3 regions of the Ensifer sp. YR511 genome follow, and region 1 is predicted to be linked to each of the others. Evidence: predicted binding sites of a transcription regulator. Region 1 holds the regulator's gene; each other region holds the start of a gene.
What was found. The regulator PhoB, encoded in region 1, activates phosphate uptake and scavenging genes when phosphate is short. The targets are predictions, from matches to a motif close to TGTCATNNANCTGTCAT.
Positions count from the first base shown of each region.

Region 1 (6,000 bases):
TGGGTCTCGCCGTCTTCATCAACTTCGCCGGCATGCCGCGCTCGGCAGCCGTCGTCGGCGGCTTCGTGCTGACGTTGATGACCCTGCCGACGATCATCATCGCCACCCGTGCGGCGTTGAAGGCGGTCCCGCCGTCGATCCGCTCGGCGGCCCTCGGTCTCGGTGCGTCGAAGATGCAGACCATCTTCCACCACGTGCTGCCGCTGGCGATGCCGGGCATCCTGACCGGCACCATCATCGGTCTTGCCCACGCGCTTGGTGAAACCGCGCCGCTGCTCCTGATCGGCATGGTCGCCTTCGTCGTCGATTTTCCCGGTTCGCCGATGGAACCGTCGACGGCACTGCCGGTGCAGATCTACATGTGGGCCAATGAGGCGGAGCGCGCCTTCGTCGAGCGCACCTCCGGCGCAATCATCATTCTTCTCATCTTCCTGGTCGTCATGAACCTTGGAGCCATTCTGTTGCGACGTCGCTTTGAGCGCCGCTGGTAGTGAGGTAATTACTATGAACATCATGTCAGAAGCAGCAGTCGAGAAGGCTCTGGATCAGAAAATGAACACCGTGCCCTACAAGATGATCGGCAAGGATGTGTCGGTCTATTACGGCGAGAAGCGTGCGCTTTTCGACGTCAACCTCAACATCCGCGAGAACACGGTCACGGCGCTGATCGGTCCTTCGGGTTGCGGCAAGTCGACCTTCCTGCGCACGCTGAACCGCATGAACGACACGATCGAGAACTGCCGCGTCACCGGCAAGATCACGCTCGACGAGGACGACATCTACGACCCGACGATCGACGTCGTCGAACTGCGCGCCCGCGTCGGCATGGTCTTCCAGAAGCCGAACCCGTTCCCGAAGTCGATCTACGACAACGTCGCCTACGGCCCGCGGATTCACGGACTTGCCCGCACCAAGGCCGACTTTGACGAGGTGGTCGAGACCAGCCTGCAGAAGGCCGGTCTGTGGAACGAGGTAAAGGATCGTCTGCAGGAGCCCGGCACCGGCCTTTCCGGTGGTCAGCAGCAGCGTCTCTGCATCGCGCGTGCCGTCGCCGTCAGCCCGGAAGTCATCCTCATGGACGAGCCGTGCTCGGCTCTCGATCCGATCGCGACCGCCAAGGTCGAAGAGCTCATCCACGAGCTGCGCACGAACTTCACGATCGTCATCGTGACCCACTCGATGCAGCAGGCCGCCCGCGTTTCGCAGCGCACCGCCATGTTCCACCTCGGCAATCTCGTCGAGGAGAACGACACCGACAAGATGTTCACCAATCCGGATGACCAGCGCACCCAGGATTACATCATGGGCCGCTTCGGCTGAGGCCGCATAAGGCTGCAACAGTAACTGCAAAGCGCCCGTAAGGATCGACGATCATGTCCATGCATATCATGTCCGCCTATGACGAAGAACTGAAGTACCTGACGCGCCGCATCTCGGAGATGGGCGGCCTCGCCGAACAGATGGTCGCCGAGTCCGTTCGCGCGCTGGTCAACTCCGACCTGGCTCTCGCACAGAAGGTGATCTCGGACGACACCGTCCTCGACGACGCCGAGCGCCAGATCGGTGAGAAGGCGATCGTCACGATCGCCAAGCGTCAGCCGGTCGCCGCCGACCTGCGTGAGATCATGGGGTCGATCCGCATCGCCTCCGATCTGGAACGCGTCGGCGACCTTGGCAAGAACACCGCCAAGCGCGTGATCGCGGTCGCCGGCTCCGGCATTCCGCGCAAGCTCGCCCGTGGCCTCGAGCATCTGGCAGAGCTCGCTCTCGTCCAGCTCAAGGAAGTGCTCGACGTCTACGCCTCGCGCTCGCCGGAAAAGGCCAACAGCATCCGCGAGCGTGACGAGGAGATCGACGCGATCTACACCTCGCTGTTCCGCGAGCTCTTGACCTACATGATGGAAGATCCGCGCAACATCACGCCCTGCACGCATCTTCTGTTCTGCGCCAAGAACATCGAGCGCATCGGCGACCACGCGACCAATATCGCTGAGACGATCTATTACATGGCGACGGGTGCTCAGCCGGAAGGTGAGCGTCCGAAGGATGACACTACGTCGACGCTGGGCTCGGTCAACGACTGAGCGCCAAGCGCGCCGTAAGCATGCATGCCCTTTGAAATCTGATCCGGTCGCGGCTTCGGTCGCGGCCCCGAATTCCTGTATCTGAAGCATGCGGTTTTCGCCCCGCCTTTGAAAACGGCGGATGTGCTCCAGATTTAGAGTGTCTGAGCGCCGGCCGGGCCGATGAGCCCAAAGGCCGCCCGCGGTAAGGAGACGTTACCTGATGTTGCCAAAAATCGCCGTAGTCGAAGACGAAGAGGCGCTGAGCGTTCTGCTGCGTTACAATCTGGAAGCCGAGGGCTTCGACGTCGATACGATCCTGCGGGGCGACGAGGCGGAGATCCGGCTTCAGGAGCGGCTGCCCGACCTGCTTATCCTCGACTGGATGCTGCCCGGTGTTTCCGGCATTGAACTTTGCCGTCGGCTGCGCCAGCGTCCGGAGACCGAACGTCTGCCGATCATCATGCTGACGGCGCGCGGCGAGGAAAGCGAGCGCGTCCGGGGTCTGGCGACGGGTGCCGACGACTACGTGGTCAAGCCCTTCTCGACGCCGGAGCTGATGGCGCGCGTCAAGGCGATGCTGCGCCGGGCAAAGCCCGAGGTGCTGTCGACGCTGCTTCGCTGCGGCGACATCGAACTCGACCGCGAGACCCACCGCGTTCATCGCCGCAGCCGCGAAGTGCGCCTCGGCCCCACCGAGTTCCGTCTTCTGGAGTTCCTCATGTCCTCGCCGGGCCGCGTCTTCTCTCGCTCGCAGCTTCTGGATGGCGTCTGGGGGCATGACATCTATGTCGACGAGCGCACCGTCGACGTGCATGTCGGTCGTCTGCGCAAGGCTCTGAACTTCTCGAACATGCCCGACGTCATCCGCACCGTTCGCGGCGCCGGCTATTCGCTCGAAAGCTGAGCGGTCTGAAAGTCGCCAAGAAAAAAAGGGGCCGATCGGCCCCTTTTTTATTGATGCCGTCCAGCTTCTCAGCGGGCCCTGCGGCGCTCCCCCGACGGCTGGTAGGCCAGCCGCGCATGGAAGGTGCAGTAAGGCGAGGCTTCCGGGGAATCGTTGCCGCAGAAGTGAAACTCTTCCTTCAGCGGGTCGCCGATCGGCCACTTGCAGGTGCGCTCGGTGAGCTGGGTCAGCTCGAGGCGGCGCGACATCGGCACGACAACGTCGGTGCGGGTGCTGAAATCCTGCTCGGCAACGAGATCGACTTCGATTTCTTCCTTGAGAACGACAGCGCCGGCCGCGCGTGCAACCGGGCGGGTCGAAACGCGCGAAGCGTAGTTCGGTGCGCGCGGTGCCGAAGTCGGGCGCTTCGGACGGGCTGCTGTCGTGGTGCTGCCGCCGGCCTTGGCGCGACCTGGCAGGCTCAGGCGGTGAACCTTGCCGATGACAGCGTTACGGCTGACGCCGCCGAGCTGCGCCGCGATCTGGCTTGCGCTCAGGCCCTCGGACCAAAGCTTCTTCAGTTTCTCCACCCGCTCGTCAGTCCAGTTCATTTCTGCACTCTCCGTTCTCAGCGTTGGGGATGGCAGAATCCCTCACCGCACCCCGGCTAAACCCCGGGGTTGCAAACGCGATAACTCTTTTGGTGACTAGGTCCGCCGCATGCGTCTAGTAATTGAATGTTAACGTACTGACCGCTGGACTCTGTGGCAAGAGTCCCGGGAATCAGGCCGAATCGATTTCGTAGTTTTCCCCAACTTGCTCGGCCAGCGTTGCATTTTTGCAAGCCCTCCCGGACGATTTTTCTGCTGCCAGGAATCGACCCTTCATGTTGCGCTGCAAGGCTTGGTTTTGTTGACATTGCAGCGCGAAATGGGAATAGTGCCTGCGCCGCCGAAAGGCGGCATTTTTGATTTTTATCGGCCCGCGTGAGGCGCGGGATCGATGTCGATCTGGAGTGAAGGAGAGCCTCGCATGACTGCAACCACGCCGCTTTACGATACCTACATGCGCGCGCCGTTGCGTTTCGAGCGAGGAGAGGGCGCCTGGCTGATCGCTGAAGACGGCACGCGTTATCTCGATTTCGGTGCCGGCGTTGCCGTGAACTCGCTCGGCCACGCGCACCCGCACCTGGTCGAGGCGCTGAAGGCGCAGGCCGACAAGGTCTGGCACCTGTCCAACCTTTATGAAATTGCGGGCCAGGAAAGCCTCGGCCGCCGGCTGACGGCAGTGACCTTTGCCGACAAGGTCTTCTTCACCAATTCGGGCGCGGAAGCGCTGGAATGCGCCATCAAGACGGCACGGCGTTACCACTTCTCCAAGGGCCACCCGGAGAAGTTCCACGTCATCACCTTCGAAGGCGCCTTCCACGGCCGCACGATCGCGACGATCGCCGCCGGTGGTCAGCAGAAATACATCGAAGGTTTCGGGCCGAAGGCGCCGGGCTTCTACCAGGTTCCGTTCGGCGACATCGCCGCGGTCAAGAATGCGATCACCGAGGAAACCGCAGCGATCCTGATCGAGCCGATCCAGGGCGAGGGCGGCATCCGTCCGGCGACCAAGGAATTCATGCAGGAACTGCGCGCGCTTTGCGACGAGTTCGGCCTGCTCTTGATCCTCGACGAGGTCCAGACCGGCGTCGGCCGTACCGGCAAGCTGTTTGCCCATGAATGGGCGGATATCCGTCCGGATATCATGGCGGTCGCCAAGGGTATCGGCGGTGGCTTCCCGTTCGGCGCCTGCCTCGCGACTGAGGAAGCCGCATCTGGTATGGTGGCGGGCACGCATGGCTCCACATATGGCGGCAACCCGCTGGCCATGGCCGTCGGCAACGCCGTGCTCGACGTCGTTCTGGCCGACGGATTCCTGACGCATGTGCGCGATGTCGCGCTGGTCTTCCGCCAGGGCCTTGCGTCGCTCAAGGACCGTTTCCCTGATGTCATCGAGGACATCCGCGGCGACGGTTTGATGCTGGGCATCAAGGTGAAGGGCCCTTCGGCCGATCTGCTGAAGGAAATCCGCGCCGAAAAGCTCCTGGCCGTGCCGGCGGGCGAAAATGTGCTGCGTCTGCTGCCGCCGCTGACCGTGACGGCGGAAGAGGCGCGCGAGGGGCTCGCACGTATCGAACGCGCCGCCGAGGCGGTTCGCAAGGCAAGCGGCAACGCCGCGGCCTGAAGGTAGCGACCCAGGGACGACTAAGGCGTTAGAATGACCTTCGTGCGGGCACGTGGATAGCGTGCCGCACCAGGGACCGATTTTTCAGACAGGAACCGAGTACGATGGCAGGCACCAGACATTTTCTCGATCTTTCGGCCATGACGGCCGCCGACCTCCGGACGATCATCGACGATGCGCGCGTCCGAAAGGCGGCGACCAAGGCCGGAACTGCCGAGAAGCCGCTCGCCGGCAAGATGCTGGCGATGATCTTCGAAAAGCCCTCCACCCGCACCCGCGTTTCCTTCGATGTCGGCATGCGCCAGCTCGGCGGCGAAACCCTGTTTCTGTCGGGCACCGAAATGCAGCTCGGCCGCGCCGAGACGATCGGCGACACGGCCAAGGTGCTCTCGCGTTACGTCGACGCCATCATGATCCGCACCACCGACCATCGCCGCCTTCTGGAACTGGCCGAGCATGCGACGGTCCCGGTCATCAACGGCCTGACCGACGATACGCACCCCTGCCAGATCATGGCCGATATCCTGACCTTCGAGGAGCATCGCGGTCCGGTAAAGGGCAAGACGATTGCCTGGACCGGCGACGGCAATAACGTGCTGCATTCGCTGATCGAAGGTTCTGCCCGCTTCGGATACCGCATGAACATGGCCGTGCCGCTCGGTTCCGAGCCGCAGGACAAGTTCCTGAACTGGGCGCGCAACAATGGCGGCGAGGTCCTTTTGTGTCATGACGCCGAACAGGCCGTCGCCGACGCCAATTGCGTCGTGACCGACACCTGGATCTCGATGAACCAGGAACATCGCGCCCGCGGGCACAACG
Region 1 is NZ_FNGR01000003.1:389,838-395,837, reverse strand. Features, by position in the region: gene pstA (phosphate ABC transporter permease PstA) at 1-491, shown strand, start outside; gene pstB (phosphate ABC transporter ATP-binding protein PstB) at 505-1,320, shown strand; gene phoU (phosphate signaling complex protein PhoU) at 1,371-2,084, shown strand; gene phoB (phosphate regulon transcriptional regulator PhoB) at 2,287-2,970, shown strand; gene BLU15_RS08995 (GcrA family cell cycle regulator) at 3,039-3,560, opposite strand; gene BLU15_RS08990 (aspartate aminotransferase family protein) at 3,982-5,181, shown strand; gene argF (ornithine carbamoyltransferase) at 5,286-6,000, shown strand, end outside.

Region 2 (6,000 bases), on a different contig from region 1:
AGAGCGTTATGCCGACCGCATGTTGGCGTTGCCGGACTTCCTTTCGGCCGAAGCGCGAAGGGCTGCGGATCACGACAGCCTCGCCGCCGCCTTCCGCCTGACCGCCTTCTTCCTCCACCGCCATGTCTATGAGCCGCGCGGTCTCGACGTTTCTTCCGCCCGCGACGGTTTCGTCCATGCGGCGCTGAAGGCGCTGAAAGCGCAATCCTCAGCCGCCTGATTCCCAGGAGTTATCGATGTACCAAGAGCTTTATCCCGGCATGTCCGTATCCGGCGTCGGCGTGCTGTCGCTCGACCGCGTCGCCCGCGATGGCGGTCTCAAGGCAATGCAGGATCTTTTGAGCGGCGAGCTGCCGGCGCCGCCGATGTCGAAGACGCTGAAGTTCGGGTTGAGCGAAGTCGAGGAGGGTCGGGTGGTCTTCAAGGGGCTGCCGACCGAGGAACACCTCAATCCGCTTGGCACAGTGCATGGCGGATGGACGGCAACGATCATGGATTCGGCCCTCGGCTGCGCTGTCTTCACCACCGTCAAACCTGGGGAGGCCTATACGACGGTCGAGTTCAAGGTGAACCTCGTGCGGCCGCTACTGCCCGATATGGGCGAGGTCTTCTGCGAGGGGCGCATCGTGCATCGTGGCCGCACCATCGCGACCTCCGAAGCCTGGCTGCGCGACCGTAACGGCAAGTTGCTCGCCCACGGCACCGAAACCTGCGCCATCTTCCCGATCGACAATCTCAGGCGTTAAAGCAATTCCAGGAAAAGTGCGAAGCGGTCTTCCGCTCGGAATTGCGTCACTTCAAGCTGAGCAATTCCAGGAAAAGTGCGAAGCGGTTTTCTGCTCGGAATTGCGTCGCTCAAGCAATGTCGGAAGCAAGAAACGCCGCGCAGAATGGCGCGGCGTTCCTCTTTGTAATCGCAGTCCTGATCAGCCGATGCGGCCGCCGCCCTGCTTCGTTACGGCGACGACAGCCGGGCGTACCGGCATGTCGTCCTGGAAGTCCGGCCAGCGGGTGGCCGGCGTCTCGTAAGTTGCAAGGCCGGCGTCGCCCGGGTGCTGGACGGCGAGGAAGAATGTGTCCGAGGTCGGGTTGAAGCAGGGGCCGCACATTTCGGCGCCGACCGGCACGCGGAAGAAGAGCTTCGACGTGCCGCGGGCGGCGCCGTCCGTGTCGATCGCCCAGATACCGTCGGTGCGGCCGGTGTCCTTCTCGTTGTTGCCGTCAGTCGATACCCAGAGGCGGCCATCGGTGTCGATGGCGCAATTGTCGGGCATGCCGAACCAGCCGTTCTTGGTGGTGGCGGTCGAAAACGAAGCGCCGACCTCGGCAACGCTCGGATCGCCGCACTTCAAAAGAACGTCCCAGCGGCTCTTCAGCGACGCGAAGTCGCCGTCGGTCTCGGTGATCTCGACGATGTGGCCGAAGGCGTTCTTGGCGCGCGGGTTGGCCGCGTCGACTTCTTCGGCCTTGCGCTTGGTGTTGTTGGTCAGCATCACGTAGACTTTGCCCGTCTGCGGGTTCGGCTGAACGTCTTCCGGACGGTCCATCTTGGTGGCACCGAGCGCGTCGGAGGCAAGACGGGTGTTGATCAACACGTCCGCCTGCGAGGCAAAGCCGTTGGCTTCGGTCAGCGGGCCTTCGCCGTGCGTCAGCGGCATCCAGGTGACGGAGCCGTCTTCGTCGAACTTGGCGACATAGAGCGTGCCCTCGTCGAAGAGGTCCATGTTGGCGGCACGATCGTCAGGGTTGAACGTGCCCTTGGTCACGAACTTGTAGACATAGTCGTAGCGCTCGTCGTCGCCGGAATAGAGCACGACGCGGCCGTCCTTGTTGATGATCGATTCGCAGCCTTCGTGCTTGAAACGGCCGAGGGCTGTGCGCTTCTTCGGCACCGACGTCGGATCAAGCGCGTCGACCTCGACGATCCAGCCGAAGCGATTGGCTTCGTTCGGCTCCTTGGAGACGTCGAAACGGTCGTAGAAGGACGCCCATTCATACTGGCCGCCCGGTGCGCCCAGCCGCTTCAGCTGCTTGTATTCCGGATGGTCCTCGGCAATCTCGCCGCCGAAATAGCCGTTGAAGTTTTCTTCGGCCATCATGTAGGTGCCCCAGGCGGTGACGCCGCCGGCACAGTTGTTGAGCGTGCCGAACACCTTTTTGCCGGTCGGGTCGGACGGCGTCTTCAGGCGGTCGTGACCGGCGACCGGGCCGGTGATCTGCATCTCGGTGTTGACGGTGATGCGACGGTTGTTCTTGCCGTCGAGAACCGGCTGCCACTTGCCGTCGACCTTGCGGATCTCGATGATCGTGCCGCCATGTGCGGCCATCTCGATGTCGACCAGCTCCTTGCTGTATTCGCCGAGAACGACCTTCTCTTCCTCGACTTCCTTGCCGTCCTTCGTCACCTTTTCCTTCACGACGCTGGCGAAGGCCGGGAACATCAGTTCGGCATTGGTGTATTCGTGGTTGACGACGAGCAGGCCGTGGTCGGCGCTGCCGTCGAGCGGGATGAAGCCAACATAGTCGTTGTTGTAGCCGAACAGCTTTTCCTGGGCAGCGGCCGTCTGGTTCTTCGGGTCGAACTCCGGGCTGTCGGCGAAGATCTTGTCGCCCCAGCGAAGCAGGACGTCGGCATCGTAACCTTCGGCCACATGGTGCTTTTCGTCGACGCCGGCTTCGATCTCGGTAAAGTCGAAGCGCGAACCCTCCTCGGCGCGTGCCTCTTCGGCGGTCAGGAGAGCGAGCGGGCTGACGGTGGTCGAGATCGCGGCAACTGCCAGCGAGCCGCCGATGAACGACCGGCGCGAGAAGCGGCGGTGGATGATGTCGCCCATCGTCGGATTGGCGGAACAGTTGTGGCCGACATCTTCCAGCTCTTCCCTGCGTTCCGTCAGCGTCTTGAATTCGGTCTCTTCCGTCTGGGCGAGATGCTTGTCCATGATCGGGTCTCCTGGTTGAACGATGGAAACCACCGCGCAAGGCAGCGGTGTTCATCCGCCTGTACCAGCTGCCCCATGACAGTTCTGCGACATTTCCGTGAAGAGATTACAGCGCTCGGCCGTCTATAGATTTGGCGCTTGCATAAAAGTCTGTATGGTTGCGCGCGCCGGCGATTGCGACTGCCAGGGGAAAGTATGTTCGAACTTATTGCTTTAGCTGCCTTTATTCTGGCCCTGTCCGCCTATCTCGGCAACCGCAGGACGACCGAGCGTCTTGGTACCGAACTGGCCGCCCTCAAGGCGGAGGTCGTGGCGCTGAAGGCCGCTCCGGGGGGAGGCGCCCCGGCTGAAACGGCGACCGAGGCGTTTGCGGCTGCGGATGAGTTGCCGGCCATGTCGGAGACGCCGGAGCTAGAGACGCTGGACGATGCCGCTGCCGCCTTGTCGGCCAGTGCGCGCGTGGGCGCCCGGATTTTCGGCGATGCGGAAGGAGCAGCGGCCAAAACCGAGGGCGAGGAGACGATCGCTGCCGGCACGGAAGCACCGCAGCCGGTCGCAACCGTACCCCGTCAGACCGAAAGCCTGGAAAGCCGCCTCGGCGCCCGTTGGGCCGTCTGGGTTGGCGGCATCGCGTTGGCGCTCGGCGGCGTCTTCATGGTCAAGTATTCAATCGATGCCGGGCTGTTGAGCCCGGCGGTTCGCTTGACGCTTGCTGCCTTGTTCGGCCTCCTGCTGATGGCGGCGGGCGAGGTCATCCGTCGGCGCGCGGTGCCCGTGATCGCCAACGAATTCCAGAACGCCATGATCCCCGGCATCCTGACGGCGGCCGGTGCCGTCACCCTCTTCGGGGTCGCCTATGCCGCCTATGGCATCTACGAATATATCGGCACGGGCACGGCCTTCGTTCTCCTGGCGGCGATTTCGCTCGCCACTGTTGGTCTGTCGCTGCTGCATGGGCAGGCGCTCGCTGGCCTCGGCCTGCTTGCCTCGCTGATCACGCCGGCGCTGGTTTCGAGCAACGAACCGCGCCCCTGGGTTCTTTTCGGCTTCCTCGCGATCGTTTGGCTCGCGACCCTGCTTGCATCGCGGCTGCGCCGATGGACCGTAGTGCCGACGCTTGCCAATGTTGGCATAGGGCTCTGGGGCCTTGTCTATGTCGCTGCGGCATCCCCCTTCGAAGCACGGCCGGTCGCTTTCATCCTACTTGTGATGATCGCCGGCATCGGACTTATCTGGCCTGCCGCCATCGAACGGGAGCCAGTGGCAGAAGCGCGCGAAGTGCGTGATGCGACTGAAGGGTCCGAAATGCTGGAGCCGACCGAAGCGACAACCCGACCCCGGGCCGTCGTCGGGCCATGGGAACGCCTGTTCGTTCCACCACACGCGGCAATCTCCATTTCGGCCGCGATCGTCGTCACCATGCTTGCGCTCCTCCTCATCAGCCCAGCAGTCTATGCGGTCCGCTTTCCGGTGGCGGAGTTTGCAGTTGTCGTTGCGGCGCTGGCGGCGTTGGGCGCCTGGCGGACAACGGCAGTCTATCCCGCCGTGCTTTCAGCGGTCGGCGCTGTTGCTGGCGTCTGGAGCCTGACGGCGCTGAGCGGCGTGCTCGCCTATCTCGATCCCTCGCTGGCCGACGCTCTTCCGGCAGTCGTCCTGCCCGGGCGCACCGCGATGATCACCGCAATGCTGCTTGCGGCGCTGTTCGTCGCACTCGGCGGTTTCGTGCTGTCGCGCCGGCTCGTCGCCCATCCGCAATATTCGACACTCTGGGCGGGCATCGCCGCGGTCGTTCCGATCGCGCTCGTCGCGATGTCGTTCCTGATGACCGGCAACTATGCCTTCGACCTGCCGCACGGCCTGTTCTCACTCGTCGCCGCGGCGGCGCTGCTGGCGCTTGCGGACTGGCTCTACCGCCGCGAAAGCGAGGCGGTGGCGCGCGATACGGCGGCCGGCTTGCTGGTGGCCGGCTCCTTCACCTTTCTCGTGCTTGCCCTCCACGCCTGGACGGACGGGCTGGTCACGACGCTTGCGATCGCCGTGCTTGGAACGGCCTATGCGCTCGCCACGCGGATCCGCACCTGGCCGATTCTGCCGTGGATGACTGGTGCAGCGGCCGTCGTCGTACTCGGGCGCATCGCCTGGGAGCCGACGATCGTCGGTGCCGGCAATCTCGGCACCACGCCCGTCTTCAATGCGCTGCTGCCGGGCTACGGCATCCCCGCCGTGCTGCTTGCGGGCTCCGCCTATTTCCTGAGATCCTGGCCAGGCACGCGGGTGCGCAACTTGCTGCAGGCGCTTGCCAGCCTTTTCGTGCTGTTGACGCTCGCGATCCTGGTGCGCCATGCGATGAACGGCGGCGTGCTCGACAGCGCGGTGCCGACCCTCGGCGAGCAGTCGATCTACACGCTGCTGGCAATCGGCGCCTCGGCGATCTTCATGAGCCTCGACATGAAATCACCGAGCCCGGTCTTCCGCTACGGCGGCATGGGCCTCGGCGTGCTCTCGATGCTGTCGGTGCTTTCGGCGCATCTCCTCGGCCTCAACCCCTATTTCAGCGGCGAACTGCTGGGGCGTATCCCGTTCTTCGACCTGCTGTTGATCGGTTATCTGTTACCGGGGCTCGGCTATGCGGGGCTCGCCTGGTATGCACGCGACAAGCGGCCCTTGCCCTATGTCATGGCACTTGCGGTCAGCGGCGCGGTGCTTGCTTTCGCCTGGGCGAGCCTCACGGTCCGCCGTGTCTGGCAGGGGGAAAACATCGCGGACTGGAAGGGTTTTCTGCAGGGCGAGACCTACACCTATTCGGTCGTCTGGCTGCTGCTCGGCGTGCTGCTGCTGGTGCTCGGCTCGCGCTTCCATGCCAAGAGCATCCGCATCGCGTCGGCCGTTCTGGTCTTCGTTGCCGTGCTGAAGGTGTTCCTGATCGACATGTCCAACCTCGAAGGTTTCCTGCGGGCTCTGTCCTTCATCGGCCTTGGCGGGGTATTGATCGGGATAGGGCTCTTCTACCAGAAGATCTTGTCCGGCGTCGGCGCTGCACCGACGGCGCCGGCAAAGCCTG
Region 2 is NZ_FNGR01000002.1:273,193-279,192, reverse strand. Features, by position in the region: gene recO (DNA repair protein RecO) at 1-220, shown strand, start outside; gene BLU15_RS05835 (PaaI family thioesterase) at 237-746, shown strand; gene BLU15_RS05830 (PhoX family protein) at 927-2,939, opposite strand; gene BLU15_RS05825 (DUF2339 domain-containing protein) at 3,135-6,000, shown strand, end outside.
Region 2: a site for PhoB is predicted at 3,015-3,031, ahead of BLU15_RS05830 (PhoX family protein). Genes of this name have one in related genera too.

Region 3 (6,000 bases), on a different contig from region 1:
TCGCCATGCTGGACCATCTCGATCGCAGCGATCAGCTGCGGGCGGAACATCTCTGGACGGCGGCAGTCGTGGGACAGCGTCACCAGCGCGTCGCGGGTGTTGAAGTCGCCCTGGACGGCGCCGAAGTCGGTCTCCATCGCCCAGAAGGCGGTGATGACCGGGGCCGGCACGCCGAATTCTTTCTCTGCGCGAGCAAAGACGTCAGCATATTCCTTCATCTTCTGCTGGCCGATATCGAGGCGCGACTTGCTGACGGTGCGTTTGGAGAATTCGGTGAAGGTCTGCTTGAAGACGCCCTGGGTGCGGTCGCGGCTGAGCACCTTTTCATTGATGGCGGCACCGGCGAGCGCCCGGTCAGCGACATCGGCCGGAACGCCCTTGGCGACCGCTTCGGCCTTCACGCCCTGAAGGAAGGTTGCGAGATCGCCACCGCAGGCAACGGCCGGGGATGCCGTCTTCGCGCCTGTCGAGGCTGCGGTCTGGGCGGCGGCGGCCGAGGCGGTCAGCGCCAGAAGAGCGACGGAGGCAAGCGCGCGCCGGGCTGTGCGGGTCATCATGAAATTCCTTTCTTTGCCGTGGGGCGCCTTGCACCACCACGGGCAATCAAATCGCTGAGAAATCTGCCGTTGCTCTCTCAGAGCATTATGACCGAAAGAAGAAAATGGGTCTTCCTGCCGCACCTGCCGGCAGGAATGTCAGTTCTGCTTCGGCTGCGAGACCGCGGCGACCCAGTTCTTCCAGTTTTTCGCCGAGCCGGCGAAGACATTGATATCGGTGGCGCCGTCGATGCCGGGGATGACCCCGGTGCTGGTATATTGCCAGAACGCCCAGCGGCGCTCGACATAGACCTCACCCGGATGCTTGGCGACCGAGCGCACCCAGAAGTGATGTTCCTTGAACTGGTCGACGAGATTGTCGCGGTGGAAGTCGACCGAGGTGTAGATGATCGGGCGCTTGCCGTAATGGGCTTCGAGCCGGTCCATGAAGCGCTTCATCTCGACGCGCACTTCGTCCGGCGTCGGGCGATGGCGGCAGGTCTTCGATTCGCCGTTCCACTCGACGTCGAGAACCGGCGGCAGGTAGACGGCGCTCTTCGGCACGTTGGCGATGAACCAATCGGCCTGGTCGTCGGCGGTCGAGCAGAAATAGTAGAAGTGATAGGGCGCATAAGGGATGCCGGCGGCCCGTGCCTTCTGCCAGTATTCGGGAAAGCGGGTATCGACCCGGTCCTTGCCTTCCGTCGCCTTGATGAAGGCGAAGGAGACGCCCGAGTTCTTCACCTTCATCCAGTCGATATCGCCATTCCATTTCGAAACGTCGATGCCGTGGATATTGTGGTGCTGTGGGGTCCGGTCGCCGAAGTTCTGCGGGTCCGTATCGTGGAAGCGCGGCGGGATCGATGCCGTCTGCATCAGGTCATAGTCGGTCGACGAGCAGCCGGAAAGAAGGGTGGCAAGCGGCAAGAGAGCCAGGAGAAGCCGGCGCATGATTTTCCTGTCTAGAGACGATCGATGATCCTGCCTCACACGATGGCTTCCTGTCGGTGATTTCCCCAGTGAGGCGTGAACCCCATTTTCACCATATCATCGTAAAAATTGAGTTAGCTCAAGCGGGAATTGCGGACGGCAGAAAAGCGCAAAAGCGCCGAAAACCAGGCGGTTTCGGCGCTTGCCGGAATGGCTGCCCTCAGGCGGGATGCAAAACCTTTGTGTAAACCGCCTGCCGCTCAGGCGGCGATCGCCACGGAAGGGCGGTGATAGACGGCGAGCCAGGCATAGCCGCGGCCGATCGTGCGCCGCTCGAGATCGGCGCCATTTTCGCGGGCTTTTTCGCGTAACACGTCGAACAGCCGCTCGCGCGGCGTCACGTGGAAGCGATTGAGCCAGCCGTGCAGCGCCCGGCGGAAGCTCGTCGGCAGGCGTTCCTGCTGGCCGAAATCGGCAATGTGCAGCGAACCGCCCGGATTAAGCGCTGCGATCGCCGCGTCGATCGCCTTCTGCCAGTCGGGGATCATCGACAGCGAGTAGGAGATGACGATGTGATCGAAACCCCTTTCGCCGAAGATCGCCGGGTCGAAGTCCGTTGCGTCGGCGACATGCAGCGTGGCGCGCCTGTTGCCGCCACGGTTGAGCTTCGCGCCGGCCGAGGTCAGCATTTCCTGGGATATGTCGAGCCCGAACAGGCGGGCCGACGGGAAACAGCGGCCGATCAGCGCCAGATTGCGGCCGGTGCCGCAGCCGACCTCAAGCACCGAGGCACCGGAGGCCGGGTTCATGTCGCGGATCAGCGTGTCGCGGCCGAAGAGGTAGTACTTCCGCGTGAGATCGTAGAAGTGCCGCTGATAGCGGTACATATGGTCCATGCGCCGCGCGTGGGAGATCCCGGCCTGTTGCACGTCTCAGCCCTTCCTGCGGTAGATGTGGAAGCCGCCATAGATGGCGGAGCGGTCTTCGGCGCCGAGCCGTAGCGAGGTTTCGGCATCGTAGTGCCACTGGTCGAGCAGGGCCGGGGAGACACGGCCGGGCAGGATGCTGTCTTCCGCCGCGGTGCGGAAGATCACCACTGCGCCCTCATCCGCCGTGCGGGTGATCTCGGTCCAGAGGTCGTTCAGCTGCTGGTCGGTCATCCAGTCCTGCGCGTCGAGCAGGATATAGCGGTCGACCGAGCCGGCGGATTTGCCGGCGAGAAGCTCGGTGAAGCTTGCGTGATGCACCTCGACGCGCTCGGCATTGTTGCGGATCGCCTCATAGGCGCCGGCGTCGAGATAGGGCGGCAGGTCGCCTTCATGCGGCAGCGGGTAGCGGCGGCCGAAGGCCTGCCAGGCGAAGTAGTTTTCGCGCAGCGGGAAGTGACAGGTGAGCTTCTCCAGGCGATGGCGCAGAACGGCGGCGAGCGACTTTTCGGCACTCAGGCTTGCGAGCTCGTCGAACTGCTGCGGCGGAATGCCGAGGCCGAAGAGCGAGCTCTTGCGCCCGGTGATCCAGCGGATGACGGGACGATCGAAGAGCGGTGCCAGGCGCTCGTCGAAGAACTGTCGCTGTTCACGCATGGAGCGCGCCTGGACGAAGTCCTCCGGATTGACCCCGTGCAGGCGGGCAAGCAGGTGGCTGGCTGCAATGAAGCGGCCGAGCAGACCGGTGCGGTAGATATTGCGGCCAAAGACGCCGATACGCCGGCGACCGGTCATGTCGCGGCCGGTCCAGTAGCTGCGCGTCGCTGTATCAAGCTTCGGCGCGAGGAAAAGATCGAAAGCCTGGACGTTGGTCGTCGTGCCCTGGATCGCCAGGAAGCGCGTGACATCCTTGTGGCTCGGCAGATGGCGGAAGGCTGCGAGCTTCAGGCGGTTGAGCGCGATATGGTGCGGGTTGAGGTCGACGACGTCTATTTTCCGTGGGCCGGCCGACAGATAGGTCAGCATGTTGCAGCCGCCGGAGCCGATGGTGACGATCCGGCTTTCCGGGGTCAGTTGCATCGCCTCCATGTCGACGATCGGATCTTCCCAGATCTGCGGATAGACGAGGCCCGAAAAGAGCAGGCCGAACAGACGTTCCGAGAAGCCTGCGAGGGAGAGGGTCTTGTGCTGGAGCAGGGCGTTTTTCAGCTTCGGATTTTTTCTGCCAAAGCCAACGTCGGAAGCGATTTCATTCATCTCAGACGGTCATCCAGTTGAAACTTAGGCGCTTCTAAAGTGACTCGGCTACACTTTGATGACGGGCTTTCTCACAGGGCCGGGGCGGTCTCCGGAATGCAAATCTACAATTTTTCACCCATAAGAATTCATTAAACCCTGACGTGCTAGCACCGCCTTACATACGGGGGGGCGTCGACATGATGTTAGGTACGTTTCTGCCGAAGCCCGAGCAGCGATTTGCGGCTGCCGGCGCGGCATTGGGGGCTCTGGTTTCTGTGGCGTGGCTTGCCAGCGGAACCGGTCTTCCCGACCAGATGGCGCCGCATTGGGACGTCCCTGCCGTTATGGCGGCCGGCGCCATGCCTTTCATCCTCGGCGGCTCCTTCTATCGCTGGCGCTACTCGCGCCGGCTCGAGCTGGAGCTGCGTGCCGCGCGGCGCGCCGAGCGTCGCCTGCGCAACGAAGTCCATCGCGACAAGCTGACTGGGCTTGCAAACCGCGCTGCGCTCGAGGCCGATATCAGCCAGGCACTCAGCGCAGAAGGTGCCGCGTTTGCGCGCAACGCCTTGCTTCTTCTCGATCTCGATCGCTTCAAGGTGATCAACGACACGCTGGGACATGACGCCGGCGACCGGTTGCTGGCTCTGTTCGGCGCCCGGCTCAGGCGTGCCTTTGCCGGCGAGGCGACGGTCTACCGCCTCGGCGGTGACGAGTTCGTGCTTGCGGCCGCGTGCGCGCCGTCTCAGGCCGATGCGGAAATGCTCGCAACGCGGGTGGAAAAGCTGTTCGAAGCGCCGTTCGATCTCGGGGAAACGCGCATCGCTTCAGGCTGCAGCATCGGCATCGCCTTCATCGAGCGGTCGGACAAATCGACATCCGACGTGTTGAAAAGGGCGGACCTGGCGCTTTACGAAGCCAAGGCGATCAGCGGCAACAGTCATGCCTTCCACTCGGAAACCCTGAGCCATGCCGTGCGGCAGCGGGCGGAAGCCGAGCGCGATCTTACGCGCGGTTTCGAGGCAGAGGAGTTCTTCCTCGCATTCCTGCCGATCCTCGGCATCGAAAACGGCTCCATCGGTGGGTTCCAGGCGCTGCTGCGCTGGCGGCATCCGCATCTCGGCGTCATCGGCGCGGAAACGTTCGAGCCGCCGGAGCAGAGCGCGACTACGCTGGCGCTTGCCGCCTGGGCGCTTCAGTCCGCCTGCAGGCAGGCGGCCGGCTGGTCTTTCCCGAAAGGGCTGACGATTGCGCCCTTCGTCTCGCAACTGCGCGACCGCGATTTCGTCACGCAGGTGGAGCGGTGCCTTTCGGATGCTGGCCTTTCGCCGGAACGCCTGACGATCGAGGTCGCCGAGGGCGTCTCGACGGACGATCTCGTCATCGTCACCGAAAACTTGCGGGGGCTGCGCGCGCTCGGCGTTCGCGTCGCGCTTGGCGGCGGCTCCGCCTCGTCGCTGCCCCTGAACCAGATCTCCGACGTGCAGCCCGACCAGGTGACCGTCGATCTCGCCGCCGTGCGGGCCGCACATGGCAGCGAACGCAGCGTGGCGTTGCTCGCCTGCCTGATCAAGACCGGACAGGTGCTGCGGCTTTCGATCGCCGTCAGCGGTGTCGAGAAGGAGAGCGAGGCGGATTGCGCGCGGGCCTGTGGCGCTGCCGAGATCCGCGGTCCCTGGGTTTCGCCTGTTATGGCCGACGTGTCGGTGCTCGTCGGCGACGGCGAAGCGGGAGAGGCGCGCCTCTCTGCGGGCGCGTGAGCGAGAGCTCGAAGCGCTGCACTTTTTTCGACTGCTTGTGCGTTTTTCCAATATGAAAAGTTGAGGCGGCCGGGGCTTTCCCTTGCAGCAAAATGCTGGTTCTCTTTGCGCATCAGGCCGGAGGATCGCATGGGACGTTTGTTGAAGATTTCGGGTGCCGTGCTGGCGCTGATCGTCGTCGGTCTGTTCGGTTGGCTTGCGCTGGCGCCGCCGCAACTGCTGAAGGTCGGCGACGGCTATGCGGCAAAAATCGTCTGTTCCAACGTCTTCATCGCCGGGCGCGATGCCCAGGCTGTGCTCGCCGACGACGTGCAGGCCCCCGGCCATCCGTTGCTCAAGCTGGTGCGCGTCGATGTCGACAAAGAGAAACAGGTGGTGACGGCACGCATCCTTGGTTTTGCCGCCCCCGGTTATGCGGCCTATCGTCCGGGTGCCGGCTGCGCCAGCCTGCCGGACGGCGATGCCGCGGCTCTGGCACCGATCGAAACGAAAACCGCCGCTTCAGCGCCCGTGCCGGGTGTGGCCTGGCCCGAAGGCGAGGGGGCTGTGATCGAGCCGACCTTGCAGAAGCTCGTCGAAGACGCTGACCTCGCCGGGCCGGGCATGCGGGCG
Region 3 is NZ_FNGR01000001.1:740,736-746,735, reverse strand. Features, by position in the region: gene BLU15_RS03740 (lytic murein transglycosylase) at 1-554, opposite strand, end outside; gene BLU15_RS03735 (glycoside hydrolase family 25 protein) at 696-1,487, opposite strand; gene BLU15_RS03730 (class I SAM-dependent methyltransferase) at 1,727-2,362, opposite strand; gene BLU15_RS03725 (BtaA family protein) at 2,399-3,649, opposite strand; gene BLU15_RS03720 (EAL domain-containing protein) at 3,829-5,388, shown strand; gene BLU15_RS03715 (serine hydrolase domain-containing protein) at 5,518-6,000, shown strand, end outside.
Region 3: a site for PhoB is predicted at 3,697-3,713, ahead of BLU15_RS03725 (BtaA family protein). Genes of this name have one in related genera too.